3 regions of the Photobacterium swingsii genome follow, and region 1 is predicted to be linked to each of the others. Evidence: riboswitches for the same ligand, from Rfam matches in the RefSeq annotation. Region 1 holds a riboswitch; each other region holds the start of a gene.
What was found. A riboswitch is a leader RNA that binds a small molecule or an ion and turns the genes downstream of it on or off. The one in region 1 is predicted to bind lysine.
Positions count from the first base shown of each region.

Region 2: another riboswitch for lysine. It lies ahead of OCU77_RS07015 (Na+/H+ antiporter NhaC family protein); the one in region 1 lies ahead of OCU77_RS05270 (Na+/H+ antiporter NhaC family protein).
Region 3: another riboswitch for lysine. It lies ahead of lysC (lysine-sensitive aspartokinase 3); the one in region 1 lies ahead of OCU77_RS05270 (Na+/H+ antiporter NhaC family protein).

Region 1 covers NZ_AP024852.1:1,076,828-1,081,117, reverse strand. Annotated here, with positions in the region: gene OCU77_RS05275 (thymidine kinase) at 1-466, opposite strand, end outside; gene OCU77_RS05270 (Na+/H+ antiporter NhaC family protein) at 693-2,288, opposite strand; lysine riboswitch at 2,384-2,566, opposite strand; gene OCU77_RS05265 (H-NS family histone-like protein) at 2,936-3,337, shown strand; gene OCU77_RS05260 (lytic murein transglycosylase) at 3,724-4,290, opposite strand, start outside.
Region 2 covers NZ_AP024852.1:1,477,257-1,481,546, reverse strand. Annotated here, with positions in the region: gene OCU77_RS07025 (hypothetical protein) at 217-384, shown strand; gene OCU77_RS07020 (MFS transporter) at 384-1,592, shown strand; lysine riboswitch at 1,877-2,048, shown strand; gene OCU77_RS07015 (Na+/H+ antiporter NhaC family protein) at 2,134-3,720, shown strand; gene htpX (protease HtpX) at 4,154-4,290, opposite strand, start outside.
Region 3 covers NZ_AP024852.1:338,608-342,897, forward strand. Annotated here, with positions in the region: gene metH (methionine synthase) at 1-369, shown strand, start outside; gene lysC (lysine-sensitive aspartokinase 3) at 440-1,738, opposite strand; lysine riboswitch at 1,927-2,126, opposite strand; gene OCU77_RS01645 (pyridoxal-phosphate-dependent aminotransferase family protein) at 2,406-3,524, shown strand; gene OCU77_RS01650 (PglL family O-oligosaccharyltransferase) at 3,608-4,290, opposite strand, start outside.

The sequences.
Region 1 (4,290 bases):
GAATCACCATATTCGCTTTGCGTCCACAATGACAAATTGTTTTTAACTCAACTAACTTATCAGCCCAAGATAATAAATAGCGGCTACCCTCAAACAGCTCACCTCGGAAATCACTGCGCAACCCATAGCATAAAACGGGGATATGTAATTTGTCGACAACTTCAGTTAATTGATATACCTGCTCTTTACTTAAGAACTGGCATTCATCAATCAACACACAATCTGTATGCTGCCCATTGTGAATGGTTGCAATACGATCGAATAAATTATCATCGCTCGTGAAAAGTTCAGCTTCCTCTTGTAAACCAATACGCGATGTCACTTTTCCTTTGCCAAAACGATCATCAATTGCCGCAGTAAAAATAAGTGGCGTCATACCACGTTCGCGATAATTAAATGAAGATTGCAGCAATGTGGTTGATTTACCTGCATTCATTGCAGAGTAATAAAAGTACATCTGGGCCATGAGGCTTTCCTAGTCATCTGGGTGAAGAAAGTGCGGGCGAGATGCTACAGAAAATACACGAATAATTAAAGCGACACTGGCAGATAGACATAAGTTTTTACGACTTTAGCCACGGAATTGAAAATAGCTATCCATAAAAAAACCAGCACATCTGTGTACTGGTTTCTTTTATTAACAAAGCAAAATGAATCTAATGCTGTTCAATCACTTGTATTTGTTCTAATTTTTACGCATTCACCGGTGATGATAAACGACGACGCGATAACCAGCCCAATGTCGCACACACGAGAATAAATGCCAGTGTCGCAGCAAGGAAAGATACCGCTAAGGAATCTGTAAAACCAAGCACAACGAAACCAACTGCGGAGACAAGTGCAACAGACAATGAATAAGGCAGCTGTGTCGATACGTGGTCTATATGGTGGCAACGTGCACCTGTTGAAGACAAGATAGTTGTATCTGAAATTGGTGAACAGTGATCACCAAAAACAGAACCAGCAAGCACAGCGGCGAGCATAGGCAGCATTAAAGCAATGTCCGTAGCTCCAGCCAAGTCACCGGCAATAGGTAACATAATACCGAATGTCCCCCATGACGTACCGGTTGAGAATGCCATCACACCTGCAAGCGCAAATAAAATAACAGGCAGTAGCATAGGGTTCACATTACCTTGAACCAAAGTAGACAGGTATTTACCTGTTGCCATGTCACCAATGACGCTACCAATACTCCACGCAAATAAAAGAATTAAAATTGCGCCAAACATAGATTTAGCACCAATCCATAGCGTGCTCACGACATCAGAAACAGGAATACGCTGGCGAATAACAGGAATTAACGCACAAATGAAGCCAATCACACCACCGTAGCACAGCGATGCACCAACATCGGTATTTTCAAACGCACCTAAAAGGTTAAATGCTTGGCCATCAGCTGCAAGTGCTTGGTAACCCGTAAAGATTAAGAAGAAGAAGGTTGCCACAATCAATGCAACGATTGGCATCACCAAATCAGACACGCGACCATTCGCACTTTCTTCAATTTCTAGTTCATCATTGAGATCTTTTGCTTGGTTGTCGTCATCACCTTCATCAAAACCATGGCCACGACTTGCCTCTAATTCATGCTTTAGCATTGGACCAACATCAATTTGGAACCAAGACACAACAAAAACCATCAACAAAGCAAACACGGCATAAAAATTCATTGGTGCAAGTTGCATAAATGCACCTAGCGCTGAATATTCAGTCACACCGTGTGAAACTAAAATACCACCAACAATCGTAATTATGTATGCGCCCCAGCTTGATGCTGGCATCAGTACACACATAGGCGCAGCAGTGGAATCGAGAATGTACGCAAGTTTCGCACGTGAAACATAGTAACGGTCAGTCACAGGACGGGCAATCGCACCTACTGCTAGGCTATTAAAATAGTCGTCTACAAAAATGAACACGCCTAAAAATGCAGCAAGAAGCTTAGAGCCGCGTTTGGTTTTAATCCGCGTTTGTGCCCATTCAGCAAAAGCGCGAGTACCACCTGACAGGGTTAATAGTGCTGTTGTCATACCTAAGATGATAAGGAAGGCAACAATACTCATGTTCCAGCTATTTATTGCACCGTCATCGATGAATAAACCCTTAACCGTTGTACCGATGTAACTTGCTGAATGAGTGAAGGAAAAGTCCGTTAGTAATAGTGCACCTAAAGCAACACCCATACCAAGCGAAAGCAAAACGCGACGCGTTAAAATCGCTAGACCCAATGCCACCAATGGGGGCAATAATGAAATGGAGGAATTTGAAAAATCTACAATGTTCATGATCTCTACTACAACCGAATCTTGGTTGGAGATCTACTGCTGACACAAGTGTGCCATGATGAGATGCCTATATAGAGAGTAAGAAAACCCTCCGACCCCACAGTAGCGCTCCATAGTTAATGTAATTATATACTATGGCAGTGTTGCCTCTATTCGATGACAACCCCAGCAAGAAGGTTTGACAGCCCTTTCTCACTTCGGCATTGGCTCCTTTCATTTGCTATCAACGGAATCACCTCCAGCAAATTACTTATAGACAATGCGCCTCTACCCTTAAGAAGGTACAAACCATTCTACGGAATCGAATCAAAGATGCAATAAGTTAGCGTGAATTTTTTAACATAAACAGTGAATAATTTTACCATCAAGCTCAAAAAACGAACAAGCCAACAGCCTATTGAGTTACTAATAGGGCCACCTTTAGAATTCTCTCTATTATTCATTCAATTTTATAACTAGGTCACATTTACTTTAAAACAACATAAAACTAATTACTAAAAAGCGTAAAAAACCTAAAATTAATAATTATTAATAACTTTAATTAATAATTTGTTTGGCAAATTAGATATGAAGTATTACTATTGCATTTATTAACTCTTGACTGCTATTCTTATTTCAAGCCAGTTTAAATGAACAGGAAATAAAAAATGTCTGACGCATTAAAAGCACTATTAAACCTACGTAGCCTACGCGCTCTTGCTCGTGAATATACTCTAGAGCAACTTCAAGAAGGCCTAGAAAAACTTCAAACAGTCGTTTCTGAGCGTGAAGAATCTGAAGCTGAAGAAATTGCTAAAGAAAAAGAACGTACAGAGAAACTAAACCAATACCGTGAAATGCTGCTAGCAGACGGTATCGACCCAGAAGAACTATTAGGTTCTCTAGGTGGCGCTAAAGCACCAAAAGCAAAACGTGCTGCTCGCCCTGCTAAATATAAATTCGTTGACGAAAACGGCGAAGAAAAAACATGGACTGGTCAAGGTCGCACACCTTCAGCACTTAAAACTGCACTAGACCAAGGTCGCTCTCTAGAAGAATTTGAAATCTAATTTCTAATTCTTGATAAAAGCCCAGCACTGTCTGGGTTTTTTTGTACCTTTACATCAGGATTATTTCCTCTCTCTCGCTCACTCTCTCCTTGCTAATTGTCTGCGTCGTCTTGCTCAATAGAAGCGAATTAGCTCTAACTTTGCCAAAAATGCATTCTTTGCAGGTACTCAACACACGCCCAAGCTTCAATGTGACAAACAGCACGAAGAAAGTCTTTTACGATCAAAGGTTCTATTCATAGGGATAATTCGTATCATGAAGGCAGTCGAGAATAGGTATTAACATCAAAACAAATCATGCCAGAGTGAGCCATCTCACACTATTGATAAATATAACAAAAAAGCCAGAGCGCGGGCTCTGGCTTTAAAGTATATGCTCGATTTTTTTAGCGAATACGGTCAGCTAAATGACTTACAGCAAGTGCGAAATAATGCGATCTATTCCATTTAAGCAATGTCTGGTAATTATCATAAATGAGATAAGCACGGCCATGTTGATCATCTGGCTGTATCAACCATGCATCAATATCAACGTTAGGTAAGGCGCTACCATCTAACTTGCGTACACCTAAACCTTGCCATTCACTTAATGTTTTCGCTTTTTCTAATTGCACGCCTTTAAGATTTTCAGGCAAGCTAGGAATACTGACTTGTCGTCCCCAAGTATACGCATCATCCCAGCCAGATTTACTCAGGTAATTAGCCGCTGAAGCAAAAACATCCGCTTGGGTATTCCAAATATCGACTCGTCCGTCGTTATTTCCATCCACTGCAAACGTTAAAAAGGAGGTTGGCATAAACTGAGGTTGCCCCATTGCGCCAGCCCATGAACCTTTCATATCCTTTGCAGCGATATGGCCTTCATCTAATATTTGTAATGCAGCCATGACTTGCTTTCTAAAAAATGCTTCGCGGCGTCCTTCATAAGCCAAAGTTGAAAGCGCTTCTACCAC
Region 2 (4,290 bases), 400 kb from region 1:
CCAGCTCAGCTCATTCTGCAAGTAAAATCGAGATTGCTTTTGTTCATTTTCATTAGTCTGGAGGAAAGCGTTAAAGAAGATCCTTTATTTCCTCATAATAATGCCCCTCAGCCACAACATGCATTTTATGCATAATCCTCCTGACTTTTATTCATTTGTCTCATTATGTCAGTTTATTTAGAATCCGCGCCTCGCAATTTCGCGTATGAGGCACTGATGTTTTCACAATCACTTTTTGCGCAGCTAAGCCGTATGGTTTTACTGCTCATCATTACTCTTATTGGCGTTCATCATTGTCAGCCTTTGTTAGATGCACTTGCACAGCATGCTGTCCATGCAGGCTGTCATCAATCAAATTCGGATTCACATATAGAGCACCATTAATGAGCATTTTTCGTTTTCCACTTTTAGTATGGATGGGAATAGGGACATTAATTTTTAGCCTTGGGATTAGGCAGTCATTCGGTATCTTCATGATGCCAATCTCAGATACATTTCAAACCGGCCGTGAATTCTTTAGCTTTGCGATTGCCCTGCAAAACCTTCTATTTGGTATGTTCCAACCTTTTGTTGGCATGGCATCCGATCGCTGGGGACCACGACGTATTATCATGTTAGGTGCTGTAGCCTATGGCGCGGGCTTGTATCTCACGTCAATTGCCACTGAACCAAGCATCTTGTATATCACTATAGGTATGTTGGTGGGCTTAGGTCTAAGTGCTACGAGTTACGTAATCGTACTGGGTGCTATCGCACGCGTAGTACCCGCAGAACACACAGCCAAAGCCTTTGGCTTAACCACCTCTGCAGGCTCGTTTGGCATGTTTGCAGTGATCCCCGGTGCACAATCGTTACTGACACATTTTGACTGGCAAACCGCATTACAACTTTTTGCCTTGGCATGTTGTTTAATGATCGCATTTGCGAGCTTTATGAAAACAAGCAGTACCAAAAGTAACAGCAACACGATTGACGATTCACAAACACTCAAGCAAGCATTGTCTGAAGCTTTCAATCACAGAGGTTACTGGCTAATTCATGCGGGTTTCTTTGTGTGTGGCTTCCATGTCATGTTTATAGCTACCCACTTGCCAAGCTACCTAGCCGATAAAGGTTTACCTGGCAATATTGCTGCGATGGCACTGGCCTATGTAGGTATTTTCAATATCTTCGGCTCGTATTTTTGGGGTGTCATGGGCGATAAGTTTGATAAACGCTATGTAATGACTTCCTTGTATCTTGTACGCACCATCGTCATTGCCGCCTTTGTTACCTTACCTGTTACTGAACACACCGCTGCTATCTTTGGTGGTGCAATTGGTTTTTGCTGGTTAGGCACAGTGCCATTAACCTCTGGCTTGGTTCGTCAAATCTTCGGGGCTCGCTACCTATCTACCTTGTACGGTTTAGTTTTCTTTACTCACCAAGTAGGTAGTTTTTTAGGTGCTTGGGTGGGTGGTCGAATTTACGATTACTACGGTTCATATGAGCCGATTTGGTGGTCAACGGTAGTATTAGCTTTCGTTGCTGCACTACTCCACTTACCAATAAACTGTAAGCCTGTTGCTCGTCTTCAAGCCGCATACAGCTAAATCAAAAAACCAAGATGCATCAGGCTGCATATTTATTATGCAGCCGATTTTTATCTCTCATTTTACTGCACATCAAGCAACGCCTTTGCGCATACTTTTTTGCTAAAAAGTATCGGAGCCATTCACAAAACGAACAATTACCATCCACCTATTTAATATATTTATCGTCACAATCAAAAAAATTGCATTTAACCGTGAATAAAGCGGATTATTTGATGACTAAAATATTCAACCACATATAATACCAGTACACGGCATTTCATTGGTATAATGGAGTCTGCCAACCCTAAAGTAGAGGCGCGCTGCCTAAGAGTATCCGAGTGGAGGGTGATTCCTTTGATGCCGGAGAAAGGAGCCAGCGCCGAAGTGACTGTTGCTATCAATCTCAGTCGCTGGGTCTGTGCCGAACAGGTACAGAACTGCCATAGGTTTTTACTATGGAGCGCTGCCAGAAGGGGTAACAAGTGATCGTTATTATGCTTCTTAGTTACTCGTCCTTTCGGTAGATCTCCACCTTATATGTTGTAGGTGAACTGAGATCATGAACCTTTTTGATTTTTCGGACTCTCTTTGGTCCGTATTGCCCGCTATGATTGCGGTCGTCCTTGCTGTATCCACCCGTCGTGTTTTGCTGTCTCTCGGCACCGGTATCGCAGCTGGCGCATTAATGCTCAACCATTATTCCCCGCTTGAAGCTCTCCACTATTTATTTGATAAAGTTTTAGCTATTGTCTGGAGTAACGGCTCGCTGAATGGCGATAATGTGAACATGATTATTTTCATGTTACTGCTTGGTGCACTAATCAGTTTAATGAGTGTTTCTGGCGCGACACAAGCCTTTGCTGATTGGGCATCGGTACGCTGTAAAGATCGCCGCAGTGCTAAATCGCTGACTGGTTTAATGGTGTTTGTTTTCTTTATCGATGATTTCTTCCACAGCCTTTCTGTTGGTGCGATTTGTCGTCCTGTTACAGACCGCTTCCAAATCTCCCGCGCAAAACTTGCCTACTTGCTTGACTCTACTGCAGCACCAGTTTGTGTTCTGATGCCTATCTCATCTTGGGGGGCGTACATTATCGCGCTTGTCGGCGGCATTATGGTTGCGCATAACGTAACAGACCAAAGCCCTATCGCTGCATTTGTCGAAATGATGCCAATGAATCTGTACGCGGTATTTACCTTGGTAATGGTGATCTGCGTTATTTTCTTCAAACTAGACATTGGCCCAATGCGTAAGCACGAAGCTTGGGCATTAGAAGGAAAGCTTTGGGATGAATCACAAGGCAAACCAGCAGGCTTAGACGTAGAAATACCAGCAGATGCCAAAGGCGGCATGATTGATATGGTATTACCTATTTTCACGCTAACAGCAGCGACAGTCTTTTTCATGGTGCAATCTGGCGCTGAGGTACTCAGTGCGAAAGGTGAAGTATTTAGCATTATTGGTTCGTTTGAAAATACCAATGTTGGCTCGTCACTAGTTTACGGTGCGATTTGTAGCTTAGTCGTTTCTATTGGTTTAGCACTACGACTAAAAATGAGTGCGGACACTTGGCTGAAAGCAGCACCACAAGGTATCTCTGCGATGATGCCTGCGATTGTGATTTTATTCTTTGCATGGACAATTGGTGCGGTTGTACGCGACATGCAAACAGGTATTTACTTAGCATCGATGGCTAATGGCAATTTACCTATCGAGCTATTACCTGCGCTGGTTTTTGTTTTATCTTGTGCTATGGCGTTTGCAACAGGTACAAGCTGGGGTACGTTCGGTATCATGCTACCACTAGCAGGTGATATTGCAGCAGCAAGTGACATCGCAATGCTACTTCCAATGCTGTCTGCGGTACTAGCAGGTGCGGTATTTGGTGACCACAGCTCCCCTATTTCCAGTACCAGTATCCTTTCTGCTACAGGCGCAGGTTGTCACCACATGGACCATGTCATGACACAGCTGCCATACGCATGCTCTGTCGCATTTGGTGCACTACTGGGCTACCTTGCTATCGGCTACACACAATCAGCTTGGATTGGTGTTGGCGTGAGTGGCTTATGGTTCTTAGCCTTCTGCATCTTTGCTGTACGAAAGTCTCAACCTACCATGGCCGCCGAGCCTGTGACTAACTAAGTCCCTTTCAAATAGTAAGAAAGAGCAAAGCTATCATGGCTTTGCTCTTTTTTTTGCTTTCACAACCAAGCTGTATCAGCTTCTGCATACCTCACTTTCCTCCAATCGCTATCACGCACTACAACATGCTATTTCAGTCTCGCCCTATACCAGTATTGCTTGATTTCAATATCCGTCGATTTGACGATTGAGGTTAGCTCGCCCGCGAACACCCACACATGCTCGCTGACCCAGCCGTAGGGAAAGCAAAGTAATAACACTATTCACCGCGCCTAGGCGCCCATAGCACCTAGACTACCTTGGCCCCAAGGTAGCCGACTTCACCTATAAAAAATGCCAGTCAGCAAAACTGACTGGCATTTTGATTTTTATGCTAACCTACTGCTAGTACGGGTCATCGGACTTTCACATAGAAAGTTATAACAATTAACGATTAAAGGTGCTCACCACGACGTAGAGCATCGATACGTTTCTCTAACGGTGGGTGTGTCATAAATAGCTCAGACAGTGACTTCTTGCCGTTAATACCAAACGCCATCATCGAACCTTCAAGCTGTGGCTCTTGGCTCA
Region 3 (4,290 bases), 740 kb from region 1:
GAGTGCTTGCATGAAAAGGTACGTAAAGACCTTTGGGGGTTCGCCCCCGAGGAAGCGTTGGAAAATGACGATTTGATCCGGGAAAAATACCAAGGTATTCGTCCTGCTCCGGGTTATCCTGCTTGTCCTGAGCACACTGAAAAAGGTACGATTTGGTCGCTGCTTGAACCTGAAGCAAATGCAGGAATGACATTAACGGAAAGCTATGCCATGTGGCCTGGTGCCGCTGTATCGGGTTGGTATTTCTCTCACCCTGAATCGCGTTATTTTGCCGTTGCACAAATTCAGCAAGATCAAGTAGAAGATTATGCACAACGTAAAGGTTGGACGCTTGAAGAAGCAGAGAAATGGTTAGGGCCAAATCTTTAAGTTAGATATTAAGCAATAAAAAAGAAAGGCACTCTTGGAGTGCCTTTCTTTTTTTATCGATTATTGAGGCTTAATGTTTTTCGAATAATTGCTGGTGGAGCTGTTGCACGATAGGCTTTGCATTGTCTTGATCGATTAAGAAGCAGAGGTTGTGGGGGCTCGCACCATAGCACACCATACGAAGCTGATATTTTTCGAGAGAGCCGAATACTTGGCTCACAGAACCTTGAGTATGGCTCATTTGATTACCAATCAATGCGACTAGGCAGAGACCTTGCTCGACTTCGACTCTGCACCATTCACTCAGAGCTTCAATCGCCGCTTGTGGTAGAGTCGGTGCACCACCTGCGGTATCGGTTTGATCCAGTGTTAGTGAAACGCTGACTTCTGATGTGGTAATTAAATCGACCGAAATTTTATGCTCAGCCAAAATGCGAAATACTTCAGCGAGAAAACCATAAGCGTGGAACATATTCAGACTCGTGAGTGTCACCATGGTTTGGTTGCAGCGTAGTGCTAGCGCTCGAAAAAGCGGGGCATCGCTAACGGTTTGTCGAATCCAGGTTCCCCCTTCCTCTGGTGCTTTTGAAGAGCCAACAAAGACTGGAATTTGTTGGCGTATCGCAGGAACTAAGGTTGAGGGGTGAAGAATTTTTGCACCGAAATTTGCCATTTCAGAGGCTTCGCTAAAGCTGATTTCTTTTATGGGTTGCGCCTTGGCGGCAATGCGTGGATCTGTGGTGTACATGCCTGGGACATCGGTCCAAATTTCTAACGTCGTTGCATTGATTGCTTCAGCCATTAATGCTGCACTGTAATCACTGCCGCCACGGCCTAGGGTTGTGGTGTGGTTGTTTTCGTCTGACCCAATAAAGCCTTGGCTGACGATAACATGATGCTGTAATTGGCTGCGAAGATGATCGTTACTGAGCTGGCGAATTGCTGTTGGGTTGGGAATGGCTTTGCCATATTGGCTATCGGTACGCATGACTTTGCGAATATCAAATCGAATCGCATCAATACCTTGCTCTTGAAGGATTTGTGTAAATAAATGGGTAGAGAGCAATTCACCATTTGCCACTAATTGGTCGGTAATTGCTGCACTGGGGTGATCAATGGCTTGCTCTGAAAGTATCGCGATATTGTCTAATAGAGCTTGGATAGCTGCAGCTGGGGCTTCTGGTGATTGAAGTTGCTCAAGCACGGATTGGTGTGTCTCGTGTAGGGTTTGGAGGCGTTGCTGACGTAGTGTGTTATCAGCAATGCCTTGGGATAACTCTACCAGTAAGTTGGTGACCCCAGAGCAGGCACTTATCAATACTAAGCGTGTTGCGGGGCTATTTGCCACAATCTGGGCACTACGTTGCATTGCGTTGTAGTCGGCAGCACTGGTACCACCAAACTTGGCAACGGTGAGTGCTAAAGGTGGTGTTGATGATAAAATCGGGCTCAAAACATGTCTCCTAAAAACAGCGTAAATATAGGAATCGAATGAAATAAGCGGGAGGTGCTGCTAGTAAGAAAGCAGTATCAAACGGCAAGCGGATAGAAATCACGATAACCAGAAGCTCCCCATATTGCACCTTTCTTGATTCCATTCAAAAGGTGAAATATGACAGCCAGAAGGATTCAACCTTCAAGGCCGATATGTCCGATCCCCTGCTCGGACGTATCTCGGCGTTACTCCCCCTCTTGGTTTGGCATTGGGGTGGGGCCCCGCCAAACAAATACCTGGGTAACGCTCCTCTTCTGTTTTTACCTGCTGGTAATATCAGCAGGGTGAACAAAAACTGAATAGCTATTGAATAGGATTTGTTATGATGTTGTCAACACATCCTTGATTGATTATGCAAAAAAATTGAAATAACTTGTTGGAGCCAGTTTCAGTGGGAGCGAATCACTCTTATGAGTGAACGAATGGCTGGTATTGGTATCTGCTTTTAATATAAGTGTTTCAATGAAAGATAAACATCGACCTACTTTATTCTGATATATAACTAAACATAAGCATCAGAGACCGTCTAAGGAGAATGACAATGACAATAGGAAGCTTCTATCCACCCCAACGTACTCTCATGGGACCAGGCCCTTCAGATATTTACCCGCAAGTGTTGCAGGCGCTAAGTCGTCCGACCGTTGGCCACTTAGATCCGACGTTTATCGGGATGATGGATGAACTTAAGCAGTTATTGCAGTACGCATTTCAAACTAAAAATAGTTTTACTATTGCGGTTTCTGCGCCGGGTAGTGCGGGTATGGAAGCGTGTTTTGTTAACTTAGTCGAACCGGGTGATAAAGTTATCGTCTGTCGCAATGGCGTATTTGGCGAGCGAATGCGTGAAAATGTACTGCGTTGTGGCGGTGAAGCTGTTGTGATTGATAATGCTTGGGGTGAGCCTGTTGACCCGAATTTGGTCGAGCAAGCATTAATTCAACACCCCGATGCTAAAATTGTTGCGTTTGTACATGCTGAAACTTCGACTGGTGCGCTGAGCGATGCGGAGGCGATTGCCAAGTTAGCGCGACAACATGATTGCTTAACCATAGTCGATGCAGTGACATCACTGGGTGGCGTTCCTCTGCTGGTGGACGAGTGGCAACTTGATGCAGTTTATTCGGGCAGTCAGAAGTGTTTATCGTGTGTGCCTGGTTTATCACCACTGACATTCTCTCAACGTGCTATCGATAGAATAGAGGCGCGCACGACACCGGTTCAAAGTTGGTTCCTTGATCAAAGTTTGGTGCTTGGCTATTGGAGCGGTGAGGGTAAGCGTAGCTATCACCATACCGCGCCAGTGAATAGCCTTTATGCTTTACATGAAGCGTTAGTGCTATTGCAACAAGAAGGGCTAGAGAACGCATGGCAGCGTCATCAAGATGCGCACCTCGCTTTGCGTGAAGGGCTTGAGCAGCTAGGGATCACTTTTGTTGTTGCTGAGGAGCATCGCTTACCACAGCTAAATGCGGTCTATATTCCTGAAGGCGTCAATGATGCTGAGGTGAGAAATACCTTGTTGACTCGGTATAACCTCGAAATCGGTGCAGGGCTAGGGGCGTTAGCAGGTAAAGCGTGGCGTATTGGTTTGATGGGTTATGCGGCAAGAAATGAGAACGTTGCCTTATGCCTTAAAGCATTAGAAAGTACCTTGAAATAATCAAGTACAACTTAGATTTAAAAATGGCGACCACTATGGTCGCCATTTTTATAGGGGAAATCACCGAGAAAGGTTGAATGTGATTATTCGGTGGCTGGCGTTGCTGATGATGTTGCAGCCGACTGCTTACTCAAAGGTTGAACGGCGAGTGCATCACTAAAATCACCATTAGGAAATAAAAACTCAGCCTCTTGTAGAATTTGCTCGGCATGGTTGTCATCGCCTAATAAGCGATAAGACACAATCAAATTGCCATACAGTTGTTCTCGTGGCCATGTTTTTGCTTTTACTGTTGCCCAACGAATGTACTCTTCGATTAATTCCGGCTTATTCAATGTTTGCGCTAATTCTAATTGAGGTTGGTGCAGTGCCCATTCATAGCGATGCTTCCATGCCCATGGATTATTGACCTTCATTAAATAATCAATATTTAGCGGTAACGTTGTCTCAAATTTTGTCAGCATGCGGCCTGAATAGAGCGTCGTGATCATATAACTACTCACGAGTAGCGGCAGTAATAGGGCTGCAACCTTAATCCCTAATACGTAACTCAGAGGCTTTTTACTGTATTTCGCTGTGAGGTTATCTACCCAATAAATCAGGATGATAAAGATCGCCCAATGCACGAGTGAGTGATAAAACGGATACTCTAGCTGTGTGTGTAATGTGATGGGAAAAAACAAGGCGACAAGTGCCAGTTGCGTGCCTTCGCGTGCTTTACGTATTTTAAATACAACAGCGGCAGCGGCAAGCAGTAAGGCAATTA